DNA from 3 places in the Shewanella sp. N2AIL genome. Region 3 is predicted to be linked to each of the others. Evidence: predicted binding sites of a transcription regulator. Region 3 holds the regulator's gene; each other region holds the start of a gene.
What was found. The regulator sigma-54, encoded in region 3, starts transcription at its own class of promoters, with help from an activator protein. The targets are predictions, from matches to a motif close to GTTGGCACGNNNNTNGNNT.
Positions count from the first base shown of each region.

Region 1: flgF (flagellar basal-body rod protein FlgF) is a predicted target of sigma-54. The motif match lies at 1,377-1,395, and genes of this name have one in related genera.
Region 2: flgB (flagellar basal body rod protein FlgB) is a predicted target of sigma-54. The motif match lies at 1,766-1,784, and genes of this name have one in related genera.

Region 1 covers NZ_JALBYT010000003.1:132,371-140,271, reverse strand. The annotation lists gene flgE (flagellar hook protein FlgE) at 1-1,259, shown strand, start outside; gene flgF (flagellar basal-body rod protein FlgF) at 1,432-2,175, shown strand; gene flgG (flagellar basal-body rod protein FlgG) at 2,186-2,974, shown strand; gene flgH (flagellar basal body L-ring protein FlgH) at 2,986-3,660, shown strand; gene MO387_RS03685 (flagellar basal body P-ring protein FlgI) at 3,672-4,763, shown strand; gene flgJ (flagellar assembly peptidoglycan hydrolase FlgJ) at 4,781-5,923, shown strand; gene flgK (flagellar hook-associated protein FlgK) at 5,964-7,883, shown strand; gene flgL (flagellar hook-associated protein FlgL) at 7,895-7,901, shown strand, end outside.
Region 2 covers NZ_JALBYT010000003.1:140,365-148,265, forward strand. The annotation lists gene flgE (flagellar hook protein FlgE) at 1-31, opposite strand, end outside; gene flgD (flagellar hook assembly protein FlgD) at 115-885, opposite strand; gene flgC (flagellar basal body rod protein FlgC) at 910-1,326, opposite strand; gene flgB (flagellar basal body rod protein FlgB) at 1,329-1,733, opposite strand; gene MO387_RS03725 (protein-glutamate O-methyltransferase CheR) at 1,877-2,716, opposite strand; gene MO387_RS03730 (chemotaxis protein CheV) at 2,816-3,736, opposite strand; gene flgA (flagellar basal body P-ring formation chaperone FlgA) at 3,942-4,649, shown strand; gene flgM (flagellar biosynthesis anti-sigma factor FlgM) at 4,725-5,048, shown strand; gene MO387_RS03745 (flagellar protein FlgN) at 5,051-5,476, shown strand; gene MO387_RS03750 (LPP20 family lipoprotein) at 5,619-6,068, opposite strand; gene MO387_RS03755 (FlgO family outer membrane protein) at 6,065-6,697, opposite strand; gene MO387_RS03760 (flagellar assembly protein FlgT) at 6,977-7,901, shown strand, end outside.
Region 3 covers NZ_JALBYT010000011.1:84,495-92,395, reverse strand. The annotation lists gene MO387_RS08805 (KpsF/GutQ family sugar-phosphate isomerase) at 1-7, shown strand, start outside; gene kdsC (3-deoxy-manno-octulosonate-8-phosphatase KdsC) at 7-558, shown strand; gene lptC (LPS export ABC transporter periplasmic protein LptC) at 555-1,115, shown strand; gene lptA (lipopolysaccharide transport periplasmic protein LptA) at 1,102-1,656, shown strand; gene lptB (LPS export ABC transporter ATP-binding protein) at 1,653-2,384, shown strand; gene MO387_RS08780 (RNA polymerase factor sigma-54) at 2,492-3,970, shown strand; gene hpf (ribosome hibernation promoting factor) at 3,999-4,286, shown strand; gene ptsN (PTS IIA-like nitrogen regulatory protein PtsN) at 4,289-4,732, shown strand; gene rapZ (RNase adapter RapZ) at 4,729-5,583, shown strand; gene MO387_RS08760 (HPr family phosphocarrier protein) at 5,570-5,845, shown strand; gene mgtE (magnesium transporter) at 6,186-7,550, shown strand; gene MO387_RS08750 (molybdate ABC transporter substrate-binding protein) at 7,648-7,901, opposite strand, start outside.

The DNA of each region.
Region 1 (7,901 bases), on a different contig from region 3:
TATACGCTAATTCTATCTTTTCAAATGCTAAGACTGCCGTGGGTGGTGGTGTGGCGACGAGTCAAGTGGCCCAGCAATTCCATCAAGGCAGCTTACAGCTGACGAGTAACTCCCTTGATATGGCGATTAAGGGCGGTGGCTTCTTTGTCACAGCTTCTGAAATTGGTAGCCTAGACCATTCATTTACCCGTGCAGGGGCATTTAAAGTAGATTCTAACAATTACATGGTGGATTCGGCTGGCAACTATTTACAAACTTTTCCTGTTGATAAAGACGGTAACTCAACATCAGTGAGCTTAACCACGGCTAAGCCTGTACAAATTCCTGATTTTGCGGGTAGTCCAGTAAAGACTGAGAATGTCACTTTACAAATGAACTTAAATGCTAAAGCTGAAGCCCTAGATCCTGCTTTATTTGATCCTAAAGATCCAAAAACTTATAACAATGCGACTTCAATGACTATTTATGACTCTCTCGGTGAGTCACACATCATGACGACGTATTTTGTGAAGCCTAAAGACGGTGCATATAATGGTGAGAACAACTGGGTGGCTTTTTATGCGATAGGTGAACTCCCCGTTGATTTAAATGGCCCTGCTGGTAAATATGATGTAGATATAGATAAAGATGGTAGTCCAGATGTGCCAACGGTTGCGGGCGGTGGTGGTGTTTCAGCGCAAACTGCTGGTGGCTGGACGGGATCTGTGCTGAAGTTCAACTCAGTTGGGGCCTATATCGAAAGTAATCCTACCGTGATTACCACGGAGCCACTTGGTAATAAACCAGCTGGTGTATTAGGCGCTGGAGCGGATGGTACTCAAACATTAACTGTGAAGTTTAATGCGCCAACTCAATATGCAGATCCTTTTGCGGCAACTGAATTGAAGCAAGATGGTACGACGGTAGGCCGTTTATCTAACGTCGAAATTGGTGCTGATGGTCTTGTTACTGCCAGTTATTCTAACGGTTCGACAGTTGCTTTAGCCCGCGTTGCCTTGGCCCGTTTTGCTAACGAACAAGGTTTAACGCAAGTGGGTAATACTTCATGGAAAGCCAGTTTAGCCTCAGGTCAGGCATTAGCGGGGGAGGCAAACAGTGGTACTTTTGGTAGCATCAGTTCATCGGCGTTAGAGCAATCGAACATCGATTTGACCACTGAACTGGTCGATTTAATTTCGGCGCAGCGTAACTTCCAAGCGAACTCTCGTACCCTTGAAGTGAACAACACGCTGCAACAAACCGTATTACAAATTCGCTAATCATTACATTGTTTGACTAAGTGTTGCCGCCAGTGGCAACACTTAGCCTTTATCTAGCTGTCAATTCACTTCATTTTCCTATTCTTCAATTCTATCAGTAAATTAAACGTCAATTTTGTTGGCACGATGATTGCTTTGCTATTGTCATGTAGAAAATTTGACGGAGCAGTCTGTGGACAAATTCCTTTATGTCGCCATGAGTGGCGCCAAGCAAAATATGAATGAGCTGGCGCTCCGTGCGAACAACTTAGCCAACGCGAATACCGACGGTTTCAAATCCGATATGGCGCAAGCTCGCTCGATGCAGGCCTTCGGTGAAGGATTGCCTACAAGGGTGTTTGCGATGACAGAGTCTCCGTCAGCAAATTTTCGCTCAGGTCCAATAAAAACGACCGGACGAGATCTCGATGTTGCCATTAAAGGCGACGGCTGGTTTGCCGTGCAGGCAAAAGATGGCAGTGAAGCCTATACCCGCGCTGGCAGTTTAAGTTTCGACTCTACGGGTTTACTACACAATGACAGGGGAAATCCTGTTATGGGGGATGCCGGTCCCATAGTGTTGCCGCTCCCTATCGAGAAAGTTTCAATTTCTCAGGATGGCATTATTTCTGTTCGACCTCAGGGCGCTACCGCTGAAGTGGTGGAAGAAGTTGGTCGCTTGAAACTCGTTAATCCCGGCAATGCGCAGATGATGCGTGGTGAAGATGGATTATTTCGACAAATGTCAGGTGAACCTGCACCAGCTGATCCTTTCGTCGCAGTTGAAAGTGGCGCAGTGGAAGGCAGTAACGTAAATCCTGTCGATGAAATGGTGTCTTTGATTGACCTTCAGCGTCAGTTTGAATTGCAAGTCAAGATGATGAAAACCGCGGAAGAAAATGATCGCGCTTCATCTTCATTAATGCGTATTAGTTAGGAGATAGATTATGCATCCGGCGTTATGGATTAGTAAAACTGGCTTAGACGCACAGCAAACTGACATTGCGGTGATCTCGAACAACGTGGCGAACGCCAGCACTGTGGGCTATAAGAAAAGTCGCGCAGTATTTGAAGATTTGCTTTACCAAACAGTTAACCAAGCGGGCGGTGTCAGCGCTTCTAACACTAAGTTACCTAATGGATTAAACATAGGTGCGGGTACCAAAGTCGTCGCCACACAGAAAATGTTTACCCAAGGCAACATGCTGACTACGGATAACTCATTGGATCTGATGATTGAGGGCCCAGGTTTTTTTGAAATCCAGCTACCCGATGGTACTGCGGCCTATACTCGAAATGGTCAGTTTACCTTAGACGATACGGGCCAGATTGTGACGCCAGGTTCTGGCTACTTGCTGCAACCCGCGATCACGATTCCTGACAATGCGACTAGTATTACCGTTTCCGCTGAGGGTGAAGTTTCAGTGAAAACCCCAGGTACAGCAGAGAACCAAGTTGTGGGTCAGTTGACTATGACGGATTTTATTAATCCATCGGGTCTGGATCCTATGGGACAAAACCTATACACGGAAACTGGTGCGAGTGGCACGCCAATTCAAGGTACTGCTTCGTTAGATGGCATGGGAGCGATTCGCCAAGGCGCCTTAGAAACCTCTAACGTTAACGTGACCGAAGAACTTGTGAACCTTATCGAAAGTCAGCGCATTTACGAGATGAACTCCAAAGTGATTTCAGCGGTAGATCAGATGCTGTCTTACGTGACTCAGAATTTATAGAGGCAAACATCATGGCTAGATATCTTGTGTTGGCCGTCGCGTTATTGCTTGCAGCTTGTAGCTCGACGCAAAAGAAACCCCTTGCGGATGATCCCTTTTATGCGCCGGTATACCCAGAGGCACCGCCGACAAAAATTGCCGCGACTGGTTCTATTTACCAAGACAGTCAAGCATCTAGCTTGTATTCGGATATACGTGCTCACAAAGTTGGCGACATTATCACTATCGTTTTGAAAGAGTCGACTCAAGCTAAGAAGAGTGCAGGCAATCAGATCAAAAAAGGCTCTGACATGAGCTTAGATCCCATTTTTGCTGGTGGTAGTAATGTGTCCATTGGCGGAGTGCCAATTGATTTACGTTATAAAGATAGCATGAACACTAAGCGTGAATCGGATGCGGATCAGAGCAATAGTTTAGATGGCAGCATCTCGGCAAACGTGATGCAAGTGCTGAACAACGGCAGCTTAGTGATCCGTGGTGAAAAATGGATCTCAATTAACAACGGTGATGAGTTTATTCGCGTCACAGGTCTGGTTCGCTCGCAGGACATTAAACCTGATAACACTATCGATTCAACGCGAATGGCCAATGCCCGTATTCAATACAGTGGCACTGGCACTTTCGCAGATGCTCAAAAAGTGGGCTGGTTAAGCCAGTTCTTTATGAGCGACTGGTGGCCCTTCTAAGGAGTCGTATCATGAAATATAAACTGGTGTTAGCCGTTGCAGTGCTAGTGTTTTCTCTACCTAGTCAGGCTGAACGAATTAAAGATATTGCCAATGTGCAGGGCGTACGCAGTAACCAGTTGATCGGTTATGGCTTAGTGGTTGGTTTGCCGGGAACGGGTGAAAAAACCAGTTATACCGAACAAACCTTTATGACTATGCTGAAGAATTTCGGCATTAATCTTCCTGACAACGTCAAACCAAAGATTAAAAACGTCGCTGTGGTTGCCGTACACGCCGATATGCCAGCCTTTATAAAACCGGGTCAAGATCTTGACGTCACCGTATCTAGCTTAGGCGAAGCCAAAAGTTTACGCGGCGGCACCTTATTGCAAACCTTTTTGAAAGGCGTTGACGGTAATGTGTATGCGATAGCCCAAGGCAGCTTAGTGGTGAGTGGTTTTAGTGCCGATGGTTTAGATGGTTCAAAGGTGATCCAAAATACTCCAACTGTTGGCCGTATACCCAATGGCGCGATTGTCGAGCGCAGTGTGGCGACCCCATTTTCAACCGGCGATTATTTGACGTTTAACTTACGTCGTTCTGATTTTTCTACCGCACAACGGATGGCCGATGCGATTAATGAGCTATTAGGCCCTGATATGGCGCGTCCTTTAGACGCAACATCTGTGCAGGTCAGTGCTCCGCGTGATGTATCACAACGGGTGTCTTTTTTAGCAACGCTTGAAAACCTCGATGTTATCCCCGCAGAAGAATCTGCCAAAGTGATCGTTAACTCACGTACTGGAACCATAGTGGTTGGGCAAAACGTGCGCTTACTCCCAGCGGCGATTACCCATGGCGGCATGACCGTCACGATTGCTGAGGCAACCCAGGTTTCACAGCCAAACGCCTTGGCCAATGGTCAAACAACTGTCACGAGCAATAGTACGATTACAGCGACAGAAAGTGACCGCCGTATGTTTATGTTTAATCCTGGCACTACGCTGGATGAGCTGGTTAGAGCGGTTAACTTGGTCGGTGCAGCCCCCTCAGATGTGTTAGCAATACTGGAAGCGTTAAAAGTGGCAGGAGCTTTGCATGGTGAACTTATCATCATCTAATTTCTGTCGGGAAAATCATGGAAAAGCTTTCAAGTTCATCACATTTTCTTGACCTGGGCGGCTTAGATTCACTCCGCGCCCAGGCTCAGAAGGATGAGAAGGGCGCCTTGAAAAAGGTCGCCCAACAATTTGAAGGTATTTTCGTGCAAATGCTGATGAAAAGTATGCGCGATGCCAATGCGGTTTTTCAGTCTGATAGTCCTCTCAATAGCCAATACACTAAGTTTTACGAGCAGATGCGCGATCAGCAGTTATCGGTCGATTTATCTGACAAAGGGGTATTGGGCCTTGCCGATATGATGGTGCAGCAACTCTCCCCTGAAACCAGTCATTTTACGCCAGCATCGGTATTACGCGACGATGGCGGTATGAAAATGCTCCATGATGCTAAAGCGCTTAACGTGCCAATGCAGAGTGCAGTCGCGCCAGCGGTTGAATCCACAGTTATTAATCATGGCGTACCCGCTGCCATTGCTCGACCAGCATTTGAGCCTGATAGAGCCATGGATGCAAACTCATCAATGGACATTGATACGCCAAATCGTTTACTGGCAATTGATACTCCTAAGCCAAGCTGGAGCGAACAGTCACTTTCTGTCGTCGACCCTGTGATTAGCGGCCAAGTTTTGCCGACGGCGGCCTTTAGGGAAACTCAGAAGATAGTCCGCTTCGGTAGTCGCGAAGAGTTTTTGGCGACCTTATACCCACATGCCGAAAAAGCGGCAAAAGCATTAGGCACTCAACCAGAAGTATTGTTGGCGCAATCGGCACTTGAAACTGGCTGGGGACAAAAAATTGTTCGCGGTAATAACGGCGCGCCAAGTCATAACCTATTCAATATTAAAGCTGATCGCCGTTGGCTGGGCGATAAGGCGAACGTCAGCACCTTAGAATTCGAACACGGTGTGGCAGTGCAGCAAAAAGCCGACTTCCGTGTTTACAGTGACTTTGAGCATAGCTTCAACGATTTTGTGTCCTTCATTGCCGAAGGCGATCGTTATCAAGATGCGAAGAAAGTGGCGGCTTCGCCAACTCAGTTTATTCGAGCTTTGCAGGATGCGGGTTATGCCACAGATCCTAGATATGCTGAAAAGGTCATTAAAGTGATGCAGTCCATCAGTGAAGAGCTGAAATCAATTCTGCCAGGAGAAGACAAATGATGAACCTTACAACCCTGTTTGTTCATAGGAGTGTCAACTAATGGCCGTTGATCTGCTGAATATTGCACGAACTGGGGTGCTTGCCTCCCAGTCGCAACTGGGTGTCACCAGTAATAACATTGCTAACGCCAATACCGCGGGTTACCACAGACAAGTGGCAACCCAGTCGACTCTAGAATCACAGCGTTTAGGCAATAGCTTTTATGGCACTGGAACTTACGTTAATGACGTTAAGCGTATCTACAATGACTATGCCGCAAGAGAGTTGCGCATTGGCCAAACAACGCTCAGTGCCGCCGAAGCCAGCTACGGTAAATTGAGTGAACTCGATCAGCTATTTTCTAAGATAGGCAACGTTGTGCCACAAAGCTTAAATGACCTGTTTTCAGGTATGAATAGCGTGGCGGACTTACCCACAGACCTGGGCATCCGCAGCTCGACCTTAACGAATGCGCAGCAAGTCGCCAGTAGCCTGAATCAGATGCAGTCTTATTTGAATGGTCAGCTCGATCAAACCAATGACCAGATAACCGGCATGACCAAGCGTATTAATGAGATCAGTACAGAACTTGCCAACTTAAACCTAGAGCTGATGAAGTCACCGAATCAAGATGCGCAGTTACTCGATAAGCAAGATGCACTCGTTCAAGAATTAAGCCAGTACGCCCAAGTGAATGTTATCCCGCAAGAAAATGGCGCTAAGAGTATTATGCTCGGTGGCTCTGTAATGTTGGTTTCTGGTGAGATTGCCATGAGTATGGGGACTCAAGCGGGTAACCCATTTCCCAAAGAGTTACAGCTTAACTCAAGTATTGGCTCGCAAAGCGTTACTGTTGACCCAAATAAACTGGGTGGTCAGCTAGGAGCCATGTTTGATTATCGTGACCAGACGTTAATTCCCGCGGGTCATGAGCTTGACCAATTAGCTTTGGGCGTGGCTGATAACTTTAACAAAATGCAAGCGCAAGGCATTGACCTCAATGGTCAAGTCGGCGCCAATATCTTCAAAGATATCAACGATCCTATGATGTCCTTGGGTCGTGTAGCAGGTTTTTCTGGAAATACGGGCAATGCAACGTTAGGCGTCACCGTCGATGACACCAGTTTATTAACTGGCGGTGCCTACGAGCTGTCATGTGTCAGTACTGCGCCAGCTTCTTATGAGTTGAGAGATACGGAAACGGGGGTGATAACACCGCTGACTTTATCAGGCTCGACTTTTGGATTTTCAATTGACATAAAAGCGGGCGCGATGGCGTCGGGGGATCGTTTTGCCATTCGCCCGACAGCGGGCGCCTCAAATGGCATTGAAGTTGTTATGAAAGACCCTAAAGGCATTGCCGCCGCATCCCCAAAGATTACTGCAGATGCCGCTAACTCGGGCAATACCCAAGTTAAGTTGACTCAAATTGGTAATCGCAATGCCGCAAATTTCCCTGTAACGGGCAGTGAATTGACGATAAAGCTCGACACTACTGCTGTACCTCCCACCTATGAAGCATTCGATGCCGCAGGAACATCACTTGGGGCTGCTACAACTTATACCCCACCGAGTATCAGCGCCTTTGGTTTTACCTTCGAAGTAGATAGTACAGCTGCAGCGGGTAATGACAGATTTACTTTCGATTTATCCTTCGCTGAGGGTGATAACTCCAATGCTGTCGCTATGGCTAAATTGAGCGAAAGTAAGGTGATGAATGGGGGAAAGTCGACCCTAGCTGATGTGTTCGAGAACACTAAGCTCGAGGTAGGCAGTAAAACGAAAGCGGCTGAAGTGCGTGTTGGTTCGGCAGAGGCCGTGTATCAACAAGCTTATGCGCGAGTAGAGAGTGAGTCGGGCGTGAACTTAGATGAAGAAGCAGCAAATTTAATGCGTTTTCAGCAAGCCTATCAAGCCTCTGCGCGGATCATGACGACTGCACAGCAGATTTTTGACACCTTATTATCCTCAGTGCGTTAGGAGATTTAACTATGCGAT
Region 2 (7,901 bases), on a different contig from region 3:
CAATGCCACTCAATGCAATGTTAAACGACATAATTCACCTCTACATTTGACTCAATTCAATTGCGGGCGACAAACGCCCAATTCGGATTCTATAAAAACTATTTTTGTGTGAACTTAAGTTTCAGACACAGCTAATACGTCGGTTAACTTGATCCCCATACCGCCTCTCAAATTGAGAATGGCGCCAGTACTGGCCGTCCCTAAAGAAACGCTGCTCACATGGGCATAGGTTGAAACGGGTAATTCTTGGGATTGCCCATCCACTAAACCACTCGCCTTAATCGTATAGTTACCTGCGACCACTGGCTGGCCATTTTTATCTAAACCATCCCAGTTCACATCGACGTTACCACCATCACTTCCATCGACTTTAAAGGTGGCTACGACTTGACCCTTTTCATCCTCTACGCGCACTGAGAGCTCAGGTATTTTACTCGGTGTACTGATCACCCCTTTCATCGTTGGGCTTTCTGCTGAAATATTACCAGTATCGGTTGGGATCAAAACCTTACGACCAACAAGTCCCGATGCCTGCAGTGCTTGGCTCGACGTCATAACACTGTTTAAGTTAACAATTTCATCATTTAACTTACCGATACCGTCAACGGTCGAAAATGATGCCATCTGCGCAATCATTTGATCGTTGTCGACAGGCTTAAAAGGGTCCTGCATCGATAACTGTTGGCTTAATAACGAGAAAAAGTCATCTTGAGTTAACTGTTGGCTTTTAGCTTCCGGTACTATCGAATCTTTTGGCAAACGTATGCCATCAAGAAACGGATTGCCCGTTGAGCTGGTTGATGAATTGGTCGTAACAGCATTTGACTGACTCTTATTTTGAGCCGTCTGCGCCGAGGCTTGGTTAATTTGATTAATGAGGCTCACAGCTTACCTCCTAAGTAACACATGTTATTTACCCATCCCAAGTGTTTGTTGCAGCATAGACTTAGCTGCTTCAGCGACCTGAACATTCATTTGATATGAGCGCGAAGCAGAAATCATATCTGCCATTTCTTCCATGACATTAACATTCGGTTTATAAATAAAGCCGTCCGCATCCGCCATTGGATGATCGGGCGAGTATTCTTTTAGTAGTGGTTTATCACTTTCAACAATGCCTTTTACCGCAACACCTTGAGAGGCTTGTTGCTGACTTTGCGCTTTGGCCATTTCAGCTTCAAAAATAGGATGACGGGAACGATAGGTCTTATCTACGCTACTCGAGACGGAATCAGCGTTAGCTATGTTACTCGCAGTGGTGTTCAACCTGACCGATTGAGCCGACATTCCCGAGCCAGCAACATCAAATATGCTAAATAAACTCATGATTAATCCCCTCTCAGCGCTTTCTTCATGCCACTAAACTTACTGTCTAAAAAGCCTAATGACATTTGATATTCAAGGGCATTTTGCATGAATGCCGATTGTTCCTGTTGGATATCAACGGTATTGCCATCACCGGTATCGGGTTGATTTGGCACACGGAACTTAACAAATTGACCCGTCAACTCAGCAAGACCAAAATGCTTGTCTGACTCTTGCATTTCAAGACTATTACGCTGCTGTTGTTGGCCACGGGCGGCCTGCATTGCCGCAGAAAAATCAACATCACGGGCTTTATAATGTGGCGTATCGGCGTTAGCGATATTGCTCGAAATGACTTCAGCTCGCTGCGCTCTAATACCGAGAGTGTACTGATGCACACCCAGTGCATTATCAAAATTGATCGCCATAAAATTGCCTCCTCGTGTTACTCACGGAAATAAAGCAATTCATGTGCCAACATAGTGGAATAATGAGAATAACAATAGGGATGAGCAAGTGATGGGTAAAAAATTACCGACAAATGTCGGTAATTTTCTTTAAAGAAGCAAACTTAAGTCTTTTTCTGGTAATAAATCCCAGGATTACAACGGACCATGTCAAACTCATCCGTTAAACCAGCTATAGATTCAGAAGCACCAAGAAATAAGATCCCTTTGGGATTAAGAGCGGCAGCGAATTGCCGCAAAATTTTTGCCTTTGCCTCAGGCGCAAAATAAATCAGCACATTGCGGCAAAAAATAATGTCGAACTTACCAAGTAAGCTATAACTCTCAAGCAGATTATGTGCCCTAAAGTTCACTAAACGCTTAACATTATCCTTTAACTTCATATTGCCTGAAGGCAAAGCATCAAAAAACTGACGCTTACGCTCCTCGGATAAACCGCGCGCTAATGCCAAACTATCGTACTCAGCATTTTTGCAACGTTCCAACATGGAAGGCGATAAATCCGTGGCTTGAATTGACGCACTACCCGCAAGCGCACCAGGCTTCTTTTGTTGATACTCAAGAATCGTCATCGCCAGTGAATAGGGTTCTTGCCCAGACGAACACGCGGCCGACCAAATCTTAAGTGGACGACCTAAACGACTGTACTCAGGTAACAAAACGTTATGCAATAACTCAAATGGATAACGATCACGAAACCAGAGGGTTTCATTAGTCGTCATAGCATCGATCACTTCAGCCCGAAGCGCACGTTCCGTTGGCTTCATCGAATGCTTAACCACATCAGATAAGGATGGCAGGTTATATTTCCCCATCAGAGGAGCTAGACGACTGCGCACCAGATATTGCTTATTTTCACCCAGTACGATGCCGCTGTGTTGCTCTAAGAACAACCTAAATTGATTATATTCAGCTTCAGCGAGTGATTTATTTGGCACATTCACATCCTAAATCCTATAGCAAGCACCAAAATCAGTGCGAAACCATCATGTTATAAAGTCGAGATTATAGCGTAAAGCGTATCTAGGTACTAACTACTGCACTTACAAACTTAAGTGTTTATTCACGGCAGCAGCCAGTTCGTCGGGATTAAACTTAGCGATAAAGTCATTGGCCCCCACTTTTTGAACCATTGCCTGATTGAATACACCACTTAACGACGTGTGCAGTACCACTTTAATATGCTTGAGCTTAGGATCATCTCGGATCTCAGCGGTCAGGGTATAACCATCCATTTCAGGCATCTCAATGTCTGAGATAATGAGAGGGATTTCATCGGCAACATTGTCCATTTCTTTGGCGATTTCTTTAAGCTTATCTAATGCTTCTCGACCATCTTTTGCGGTATCAATTTGTAAGTTCAATGACTCGAGTGAACGAATAATTTGCTTACGCGCCACGGCAGAATCATCGATAACCATAATATGGTAATGCTGGGTTCTGTCGAGGGTCAGCTTTTCATTGGCTTCTTCACTGATAGCGGTTTTAACCGGTGAAATCTCATCTAAGATTTTTTCTACATCGAGAATTTCAACCAATTCACCTTCAATCTCAGTTACAGCCGTCAGATAAGAATAACGACCGGCACCTTGCGGCGGAGGCATAATCGCTTCCCAATTCATGTTGATAATCCGCTCAACAGAACTGACCAAGAAACCTTGAACGCTACGGTTATATTCAGAAATAATGATGAAACAGTTTTCAGTACTCGCTAAAGGTCTACCACCTGTTGCCGCACTCAGATCAATAACTGAAATAGTCGTACCGCGAATATGCGCGACACCTTTAACATAAGGATTAAGTTTAGGCAAAGTTGTCAGTGGCGGGCACTGCAGTACTTCTTTCACCTTAAACACGTTAATCCCAAACCGTTGACGACCGTTTAATTTAAAAAGCAGCAATTCTAAACGGTTTTGACCAACGAGCTGGGTTCGTTTGTTGACTGAATCAAGAATACTCGACATAACTCTGCCTTGTTGTTCTGTTTATGTACGGCCCTATGACTCGTTTGAGTATAGGCATATTAATTGCTTACGTCTTATCTATCGATAAACATAGTCGAAACTGAGTCAATCTTCTGACAGTGATGCAAATTATTATTACAGTGGTCAGCTTCGAACTTGATAAAAGTATAGGTGCATTCTGGCGTTACAAGCTAGTCTCTTCATTATGAAAGTAAATTTAGTCTGTTTTTTTAGTGTTTTCGCCCTCTTCATGCCCGCTTTTGCGAGTGCAGAGCCTATTGTTCCCACCGTATCGGCCATCTCAGAATTAGCTAAAGCGCTTATTTCAGAAAAGATATCCGTGCCCGCTAATGCCAAAGTCGATATTTCGCCGCAAATAGTTGACGCAAGAATGCTGCCGTCACAATGTTCGTCGCCGATTAAGGTTGAATTGGCTAGTGACAGGGAAATTAGCCGTAATAACACCCTAAAAGTCAGCTGCGATACGCAAGAGCTCGCTTACCCTTGGCAAATTTATATCTCGGTTAGAGTGGATATTTTATTCCCCGTTGTTGTCACAACTGAAACCTTAGCACCTGGCGAACTCATCTCCCCTAGCCAAGTTGAAATCCGTTACATTGAGCAAAATAGTTTACGAGGCGCTGAGTTTGATGACCCAAGTAAATTAGCAGGTGTACGAGTAAAACGACGCGTCTCGAAGGATTATCCTATATTGAGCAATAACTTATGCTTCGTGTGTAAAAACGACTCGGTATCTATTTATGTTCGTTCTAACTCATTCGAACTTAAAACTGCGGGCGAAGCCCTACAAGATGGCAATAAAGGCGATCGGATCAGAGTCAAAAATAGCAGTTCAAACAAAGAACTAGATGCTATAGTCACGGGCATTGGCGAAGTTGAAGTAAGAATGTAAAATAATCTAAAGCTTTTTTATAAGCTGCCGATACCCCAGTTAAGAAATCCCGTACACACGACGCTGGAGCCGAAAATGGCAATTGATATTAGCAAACTCAACACTGCAACGACCACACAAGTTCGTTCAGGTGCAACTAAAACTAGCAGCGATCAATCTGCTCAAGTTGCCACAAAATCGACAACACCACAAAGAAGCGACTCAGTGGTGATTACAGCGCAAGCGCAACAACTTCAAGGAGCTCAGACTAAAATGGCGAGCCTTCCTGAAGTTGATCAAAAGAAAGTGGCCGAAATTAAACAGGCTATCGCCGAAGGCCGCTATAAAATTGACCCTGAAAAGTTGGCTGCCAATATTGCAAGTTTTGAAGCCGAACTTAATGACTTGAATAAAGAGTAACTATGACTGAAATAGCTAAACTGGTAGATCTACAACACGCCCATTTGGCTGTTCTTAAGCAAATCATACTCAAGGAAAAAGGCGCTTTGGTTGACCAAAACGCCGATTTACTGATTTCTCTTGCTAACGAAAAATCACAATGTCTGAAAGAACTCAAGACTAATGACGATATTCTGGCAAACCACACTGATAAGTCTCAACTCACTCAGCAAACCGAACTCGTGCATAAAATGGCCGTTGTCAAAGACGCCTTAACTGAATGCAAAGAACTGAACGATCAAAATGCCAGTTTAATTGAGATGAATTTAGCCAGTCTCAATCGCTTCGCTCAAGCTTTACAAGCCAGCAGAAACGCCTCCAGCCTTACGTATAACGATAAAGGCAAGACCTCAACTATCTCAAGTTTAGGTAATGATTTAAAGGCCTAACAGGCGCATCAATTCCCACTCTGTATTTCCCGCTTCTAAGCTCTGCTCTGATTAAAGATTAGACTTTGATACTTGTGCAGAAAAAGAAAAGCCGCATAACTACTCGCATAGTACGCGGCTCAATAGAGTCATGTAGAAATGACTAGAAATACGTGACTTCTTTCACTCGCTGTGGACGACTCTGTTGCTGATACAGCGCCCATACCTGTGAAAAATCCAGTTCTAACTCAGTGACATAATGATCGCCAGCCGGATAACTCTTAACGACCCGCGCCCCACGGATCACGCCAGAAACCGACGCTTTAACATTATCGTCCGTCAACATCCAATCACTGACACTGCTGTTTGCCGTTATTTTCTGCCCATAAACTTGTTCTGCTAATTCACGATAGGCCACAATTTTTGATGCTTGCATGGCCATCAACACTCTTTGTGATTGCTCTTTAGCCGGTTGAGTCGCTAAGGGCGCATATCCTATGGCCGTTAACTTAGGAAAACTCGGCGGCGGCACATCTTCCCATTGCACATATCTATCTTTAGCAGCGCAGCCAGTTAGCATTAGCGCCGCAATAACTAAAAGGTAGCGTTTCATTTTCCATCTCCTAAAACACGCACTTCATTCATGCCTGGACTCGCCTGACGATATAAGATGCCATTTTGTGACACAATTTGCTCCGAAGGCTGCATGTAGTTTGCCAACTCTTTTTGAGTCACAAAAGTTTGAGAGGCCGATACCACACGATTGTTACTTATGTTCACAATCCGAGTATTGATCGACATACCATTGGTAACTGGGCTCATAGTCGATACAACAAGATGCTCAACGGGAAGATTTTTCGACAATTGTTGCCAATCTCGCGTCAAAATAAAATCCCCATTAGCCGTCACTCTCAAGCCATCAGCTAAATTTAAATCCACTACATTAAACTGAAAGCTATGGAGCGACGTCATTAATCCTTGCTGTAACTGCTGCGCCAACGCATTTGTGCCATTCATGTCACCCACTAATACTGGGGTTGCGACGACAATTGGTTGATCAGAACGCAGAGCATCATTTTGCTTAACGAGCTCTGTCACAATTCGCTGTGCTAAATGGTTGATCACTGCCGTTGGCGGCAACCCATTGCCATCCACTAAACTCGGCTTTGGCGGTGTAACCGATTTAGCCACACATCCACCTAACATCAGTAATGTTAAGGGAATTATCACACGCTTTAGCATTGGATTTACCTCATCTATGGGTGTACTGGCAATTAAATCACTCACACTCTATGCGTCTCATTTTTGTGAGTAACAAAAGCCAGCAATCTTCGGACCAAAATTGCTCCAGCCCGACAATATTATGCTCATACGCTGTATATCGACTGCGCCAATGGAAACTTTATCGAAAACTCTCGTTACTCAGGCATGAAATTTGCTTTGTCGGTATATTAGATTAAGTGTCAGGAAACTGGCTCGATTAGCAAGCTCGCCAATAGCTTAGCGATAAGGATTGTATTGATGCACATACCACGTTCAGCTTCGCTCATCATTTTGAGCCTTGCACTGCTGTCTTTGCCTACTCGGGCCGAATGGATAGAAGCCAGTGGTGAAGCGACTATCATCAATGGTAATACGGCTCAAGCAAGGGAAGAAGCGATTAATCAAGCCGTTAGCTATGCTACATTAAGCACGGGCATTCAAATATCCAGTGAACAACAAACCTCTAACGGAAACCTTACACAAAATAATTTTGCGATAAATCGCAACGCCCAAGCTATCAGCATCCAACTCGTTAGCGAACGAATCCAGGGAAACAAAATTTATGTGTCCTTACGACTCGATCTAAATGATGATCCTACGCAGCAGTGTCCAAATGGACAATTAAAGGCCGCGATTTTAATTCCTCAAGCACAAATCAAAGATCGTACTCAGCTCAGATATGGGCAGCTTTCCGGTTTTGAAGAAGTTATTTCCGAAAAACTAGGCAGTGTTATAGAAGATTACTCTTCCACAGGTTTTAGCCACACTCACGCTAAAGAGCTGCTCGATATTAAACAAGATCTAGTGGATATTCGCGGTTATCGACTCCCAAGCTGGCTCAGTGAAATTACCGACAGCCAATATATCCTCCAACCACAAATTATGGATATCTCAATGGAGCCAGTGCAGGCAACCTTCCTAGGATTTTGGGATGAAGCTCCACTCAGGCAATTCCAGTTCAAACTTAGCCTCTATCATGGGATCAGTGGCGAAGAAGTTTGGAGTAAAAGCTACAGCACATCGGCGCCATGGGAATTTGAAGAACAAGCCATTATTGCCCCGAATACGGACAGATTCTGGCGATCATCCTATGGCAAAAATATTACTAAATTAATGCAACAGGCTACCCACGATTTGGACAGCACACTCAATTGCAGACCCTTACTCGGCCAAGTCGTGAGCC
Region 3 (7,901 bases):
CATTTAATGCCACAGCAAGGATTTTACGGCCCAATCAGTGATGATGTGTGGCAACGCGCGCAAAAGATTAAACTGTTGATTTGTGACGTCGATGGAGTGTTTTCCGACGGCCGTATCTACTTAAGCAATAGCGGCGAAGAGCTAAAAGCCTTCCACACCCGCGACGGCTATGGCGTGCGCTCGATACTCACCAGCGGTTTTAATCTTGCGGTGATCACTGGACGTCAATCCAAAATCGTTGAAAACCGTATGACGGCGCTTGGCGTAACCCATATCTACCAAGGCGTAGACAATAAGTTCGAGCCCTATGAAGCATTGCTCGCACTCTATGGCGTTACCCCAGAAGAAGTGGCTTATATCGGTGATGATATTGTCGATCTGCCAGTGATGAATGTCGTCGGTTTAGCAGTCAGCGTAGCCGATGGTCATCCCTATGTTCGTCAGCACGCCCACTTTGTGACTACGCTCAATGGCGGCCACGGTGCCTTGCGTGAACTCACAGATCTATTGCTACTCAGTCAAAATAAATTCACTTCGGCCCATGGAATGAGTATATGAGTCGTGTGACACTCGCGATTATCGCTTTTTTTGGAACGGCATTAGTGCTTTATTGGCAAGTGCAGAACAAACACAGCGGTGATACCGATAACAGAGTAAAAGATCAAAATACCCCAGATTTCATCGTTGAAGATCTGCGCAGTGTTGAGTTCAATGAACACGGGCTAGTCAATAGCCGTGTGACGGCGAAACACATGGAACATTATGATTCAACGAATCAAACTTACTTTACTCAACCTGTTTATCTTGTTTATCCAGACCAAGGTAAAGCACAATGGCAACTCAGAGCAGATCAGGGCAAGCTAAACAAGGAAACGGGCAAGGTTGTATTAGAAAACAATGTTATTATTGATGCCATTAGCCCAGAAGAACCGATCCAGACCTTGTCCACCAGTTATCTGGAACTCGATCTCAATACGATGATAATGACCTCTGACCGCACCATTTACGTCACAGGGAAAGATTTTAATATTCAAGGCCAAGGCCTTTATGCCGACCTCAACGCGCAAGAAGTGCAATTGACCAGTCAGGTAGTAGGAACATATGAAGCAAAATAACGTATTACTTGCCAGCCTAATGCTAATAATGAGCATGAGCGCCTTTGCTAAAGTCGACGACCTGAAACAGGAAGTCAAAATCAAGGCTGTGAGCCAAACGGCAGATATCAAGAACAACCAGATCATCTTCTTTGGTCCGGTTGAAGTCACCCAAGGTTCGATTAAAATCCATGCAGATCAACTGCGTGCATTTTCTGCCGAAGGTGAAAATAGCAAAATTTTAGTGGCCACAGGTAACCCTGCGACGTACAGCCAAGTATTAGACGATGGCCGTCCAGCCTCGGCGAGCGCGAAAGAAATTCGTTACGATATGGCGAGCCGCACCCTGACACTGAAAGGCCAAGCTTCGTTAGATCAAGCAGGTAGCCAAGTGACGGGTAATGTGATCCGCTATAACATCATCCAGCAAAAATTGATTGCAGAAAGCACAGGTAGTGGTGACGATCGCGTGATCACTATTATTCAGCCAGAAAGCTATCAAGATGATGCCAAACCAGACGCGCCAGCGGATAAACCTGTGAAAAAGCAGGACTCTAAATGACCCAAATCACCCTAAGAGCACAAAATCTGGCGAAGAGTTATAAGAGTCGCCAAGTGGTTAAAGACGTCAGTCTGACGGTAAAAACCGGTCAGGTCGTTGGCCTACTCGGCCCAAACGGTGCGGGTAAAACCACCACCTTTTACATGGTCGTCGGTCTGGTTAAAAGCGATAAAGGCCACATCTTTATCGACGATGATGATTTAACCGCAGATCCTATGCACCTGCGCGCCCGCAAAGGCATAGGTTACTTGCCGCAGGAAGCCAGTATCTTCCGTAAGCTGACCGTCCATGACAACATCATGGCCGTACTGCAAACGCGCAAAGAATTGAAGAAAGAGCAAAGGGAAGAACAACTCGAGCATCTGCTCGAAGAATTCCACATCACCCACATCCGTGACAGCCAAGGCATGTCATTGTCGGGGGGCGAACGTCGCCGTGTCGAAATTGCACGGGCGTTAGCAGCAAATCCTAAGTTCATTTTGCTCGATGAACCCTTTGCGGGTGTCGATCCTATTTCAGTTATCGACATCAAAAAGATTATCGAACAGCTCAAAAGTCGTGGCCTTGGCGTGTTGATCACAGACCACAATGTCCGCGAGACATTAGATGTGTGTGAACATGCCTATATTGTGAGTCACGGAAACCTGATTGCCGAAGGAACACCTGCAGAGATCTTAGACAATCAGCAAGTTAGGGCTGTGTACTTAGGTGAACAATTCAGGCTATAGTTAATCAAGCGGAGCCAATGAAGGCAATTTGTGCCAGCATTGGGCTCCACTCAAGATGATAACAAGCGACCTCATCCAACAATAATAACGTAGGGATCAGCGGTAACATGAAAGCGTCACTCCAGCTCAAACTGGGTCAACAGTTAACCATGACGCCACAATTACAACAGGCCATTCGTCTGTTGCAACTGTCGTCATTAGAACTGCAGCAAGAGATCCAGCAAGCCTTAGATTCTAATCCCCTTCTCGAGCTGGAAGAGGATCAATTCGACGCCACTAAAGACCCTGTAAACCAAACGCTTTCCGATACGGATTTCAGTGAATCGAGCACTCTGCCGCCAGAGAAAGACAGCTCCACCATAGACACGGCAGAGTCCTTAACCAAAGAATCCATGCCCGACGAACTCCCCATGGACACCACCTGGGATGAAGTGTTCACCGCCTCCCCTAATTCTGGCCCCGGTGGCAGTCGTGAAGATGATATGCCCTTCCAAGGTGAGACCAGTGAAGGCTTGTATGAGCACTTAGAATGGCAAAAAAACCTCACGCCGTTTTCTGAAACCGATTTAGCCATTGCTACCGCCATTATTGATGCCATCGACGATCAGGGCTATCTCACCCAAAGCACTGATGAAATCCTCGAAGCTATGGGTAATCCTGAGGTCGAACTCGACGAAGTCGAAGCCGTACTCAAGCGCATTCAACATTTTGATCCCATTGGTGTGGCCGCCCGCGATTTAAGCGAGTGCCTGCTGATCCAACTGTCGCATTTCGCCGCTGACACTCCCCATCTAGAAAATGCCCGCATGTTGATCAAAGATCATTTAGATCTGATCGCCGCCCGCGATTTTAGATTGTTGATGCGTAAGACTAAATTAAAAGAGGATGAATTAAGGGACGGCATCGCGCTTATCCAAACCCTCAATCCCCGCCCAGGTTTATTGATTACGCCCAACGATGACGAATACGTCATCCCAGATGTGTCTGTGTCGAAGAAGAATGGCCGCTGGGTGGTTGAACTTAACCCAGACTGCATGCCAAAAATCAATGTAAATCAACATTATGCATCGATGGCGCGCAGTACTAAAAACCAAGCCGATAGCCAGTTTATTCGTGGCCATCTGCAAGAGGCTAAATGGTTTATCAAAAGCCTAGAAAGCCGTAACGACACTTTACTTAAAGTTGCGAATTGCATAGTGCAATATCAGCAAGGTTTCTTCGAATACGGTGAAGAAGCCATGAAACCTATGGTGCTTAACGATATTGCCGAAGCGGTAGAAATGCATGAGTCGACCATCTCACGGGTGACGACACAGAAATACATGCATACCCCTAAGGGACTTTTTGAACTAAAATACTTCTTCTCTAGCCACGTCGGTACTGACGATGGTGGGGAGTGCTCATCCACAGCAATCAGAGCCTTCATTAAGAAACTGGTTGCAGCGGAAAACCAGAAAAAACCATTGAGCGACAGTAAGATGGCACAACTTCTGGCAGAACAAGGGATCAACGTAGCCCGCAGAACCATTGCGAAGTACCGAGAGGCTATGCTCATTCCGCCTTCTAATCAGCGTAAAAGTTTATAACCTACAGTGGATATCGGAGGACGTTTCTATGCAAATAAACCTGAGTGGACACCATGTCGAAATTACCGAATCGTTACGCGCATATGTAGAAGAAAAGTTTTCAAAACTTGAACGCCATTTCGAACAGATCAATAATGTGCACGTTGTGCTCAATGTCGAGAAAATGCAACAGATTGCCGAAGCGAGAATAAATCTTATCGGTGGTGAAGTTTTTGCTACTTCAGAGCATGCTGACATGTATGCCGCTATAGACGCCCTGATTGACAAGCTTGATCGTCAGGTTATTAAACACAAAGAGAAGTTAACAAAACACTAATAATGGAACTTTGTACCATACTGCGGCCGGAGTGCACTACCTGCGCCACTCCGGGCAGCAAGAAAAAGGTACTGGAACTCATCAGCGACTTAGTCGCTGCCCAGTACCCGACCCTCTCATCTCAAGAGATATTCGAAAGCCTAGTGGCGCGCGAAAAGATGGGGAGCACAGGTATAGGTAACGGCATCGCCATTCCACATGGTCGACTAGCCGATATAGATCAGCCCATTGCCATACTCATTAAGTGTGAAGAGCCGATAGCATTCGATGCTATCGATAAGCAACCTGTTGATATTTTATTTGCACTACTGGTGCCTGCTGACCAATGTCAGCAACACTTAAGTACCTTGTCTTGCATGGCCGAAAAGCTGAGCGACAAGCAAATATTAAAGCAATTACGCAAGACGCATGATGAAACGGAACTCTATCAGGTAATCACTGGATGAAACTGGTCATAGTGTCGGGCCGCTCAGGCTCAGGCAAATCTGTCGCCCTAAGGGTACTCGAAGATCTCGGCTATTATTGTGTCGATAACCTTCCCTTGCCCTTAATCGGCACTTTGCTTGAGCAACTCAAAGGCAGTAACGATCTCGTCGCCATCAGTGTCGACGTGCGTAATATGCCTGAGCAGGATAAAGTCTTAGTGAAGCAACTCGCGAGCCTGCCTCCTGATACTGAGTTAACCAGCTTCTTCCTTAACTCCAGCGATAAAATTCTGCTCAAGCGTTACAGCGAAACCCGCCGTTTGCATCCTTTGTCGAAGAGCCAAGTCTCTTTGCAAGAAGCGATAAAGCTGGAAGGGAAGCTGCTCGAGCCTATGTCAAAACTGGTCGATCACTACATAGATACGTCGAATCTGAATATCTATGATTTAAGCGATCAAGTGAGACAAATTCTGCTCGGCAGCGTCGATAAAGAGTTAGTGATTAACTTCGAGTCCTTTGGCTTTAAGCACGGTATGCCAACCGAAGCCGACTTTATGTTCGATGTGCGCTTCCTGCCTAACCCACACTGGGAACTGGCGCTGCGTCCATTGACTGGCTTAGATGAACCCGTGGCTGAGTTCTTAAATCGTCAACCACTCGTGAATAAGTTCATCTGGCAAATCGAAAATTTACTGGAAACTTGGCTGCCGCATCTCGAACGCAACAATCGCAGTTATTTAACTGTGGCGATTGGCTGCACCGGTGGACAACACAGATCGGTTTACGTCGCAGAGCAATTGGCTAAACGCTTTAGTAACGGTAAACATAAAGTTTATGCCCGCCATCGAGAGCTGAATAATGCCAAAGCTTGAACGTCAGATCACCATCTGTAACAAACTGGGATTACATGCCCGTGCCGCCACTAAGTTGGTGGTACTGGCATCCGAGTTTGATGCGACCATCACCTTAATACAAGGCGATAAACAGGCATCCGCAGCCAGCGTGCTCGGCTTATTGATGCTTGAGACTGGCATGGGTAAAACCATTAAACTTATCGCCGAAGGCCCAGATGCTGAACCCGCTTTGGATGCCATTTGTGCCTTAATCGACGCTAAGTTTGACGAAGCCTGTTAGTTTGATTTCATACTCAGCGTTCCACACAGGCACTCAGATTAGTACACCTCACATTTAGCACTGCTGATTTGTGCAGTTCACATCTCGTTTCAAAAGCTTGGCGACACATTTGTCGCTCGACGACACGAACCATAGGCGATTACACTAGCGAGCATTACCGCTGACTCACCTTAGTCTTAGCCGCCTTAATCTATGCGTAAAACGCATGATCTATGCCAGAGCTCTCTATCTGTGACTGAAGCATAACTATCGCGAAGTCACCGCTAAGTCTCAGCCCTGCGCCAAGCAGCGCACTCTCGAACCAATTTGCCGCACAGTGGCGGACAACTATGGAGGACAAATGCCCGTAGATAACTCAGAAAACGATCACACCGGACATAGTCTCGACCAGTTAAATCAAGCGCTTAGCAGTGGCATGTTTGTGCACGTGCGTAACATGCTGCAAAAAATGGCCGCCTCCGATATCGCGCTGATCTTAGAATCCTCCCCCCCCAGCGCTAGACAAGTGCTGTGGCAGCTTATCGATCAGGAACAAATAGGCGACATACTCGACGAGTTAAGCGAGGAACTCAAAGATCCGCTGATCCGCAGCATGAGTCCTGAGCGGGTTGCGAAAGCGACGGCGAGCATGGACACCGATGATCTGGCCTATATTCTGCGAAGTCTTCCCGACGCCGTTTACAAGCAAGTGCTGCAGTCGATGACAGAACAAAACCGCCAGCGGGTAGAACAGGCTTTATCCTATCCCGATGAGACCGCCGGCAGCTTGATGAACACAGATACAGTCACCCTAAGACCCGATGTGAATATCGATGTGGTGCTACGCTATCTTCGTCAAAGGGGCAACCTGCCCGACACCACAGATACCTTATATGTGGTCGATAAACAGGACAAAGTGCTCGGCGGTGTCAGGCTGGCAGATCTGCTGACTTGCGCGCCAAGCACCACAATTCGCAACATCATGGACCCCGATATCCAAAGTATTCCGGTGAGCATGTCCGACAGTGAAGTGGCGCAGAAATTCGAACGCAATGACTGGGTATCAGCTCCCGTCGTTGACAGCGATGGCAAGCTGCTAGGACGGATCACAATCGATGACGTGGTCGATGTTATCCGCGAAGACGCCGAGCATTCCATGATGGGGATGGCGGGGATGGACGATGACGAGGATACTTTTGGCCCAGTGCTAAAAAGTACCCTACGTCGCTCACTCTGGCTCACGATTAACTTGTTCGCTGCACTGCTCGCCTCCTCTGTCAGCAATATGTTTGAAGGCACTATCGAGCAATTTGCTACCATCGCTATCTTGATGACAATTGTCCCTAGCATGGGCGGTGTGGCCGGTAATCAAACCTTAGCGCTCGTGATCCGCGGTATTGCCTTAGGCCATATAGGCCAAAGCAACGCCCGTTGGCTTATTGGTAAAGAATTATCGATTGGCTTTCTAAATGGCTTAATGTGGTCGATTTTGGTGTTTATTGCCGTATTGCTGTGGAAGGATGATATGGCACTGGCGGGCTTAATTGGTAGCGCCATGCTGATCAATATGACAGTGGCAGGTCTTGCAGGTGCGAGTATTCCATTGATTTTAAAACGCCTTAAAATCGATCCTGCCCTCGCGGGCGGCATGGTGCTAACCACAGTCACTGACGTGGTTGGTCTGTTCGCCTTCCTCGGATTAGCCACGCTCTACCTGATGCACTAACGCACTAATTCTTTAACGCTTTTACAGTTTGAGTTGATAACAAAAACGGCACCAAAAAGGATGCCGTTTTTTTATCTCGCTGAAAAACTAAATAAGGCTATTTTGCCGGAGGTTGAAAACCATAACTGCTCAGAATCGCTTGGCCTTTTGTCGATAGAATAAACTCAGCTAATGGCTTAGCGGCAGTATTAGCGCCTTGTAAAACCAGTAAACCATAGTCGGCCCCCACGGCGAGCTCCTGCGGTAAGTCAATGATTTGTAGACTCGGCACTTCTTGTTTAGCTAGCACAGCATTAGTGCAATAGGTTAAAAAGATATCCGCTTGTTTGTTTTCCATCACCCAGCCATAAG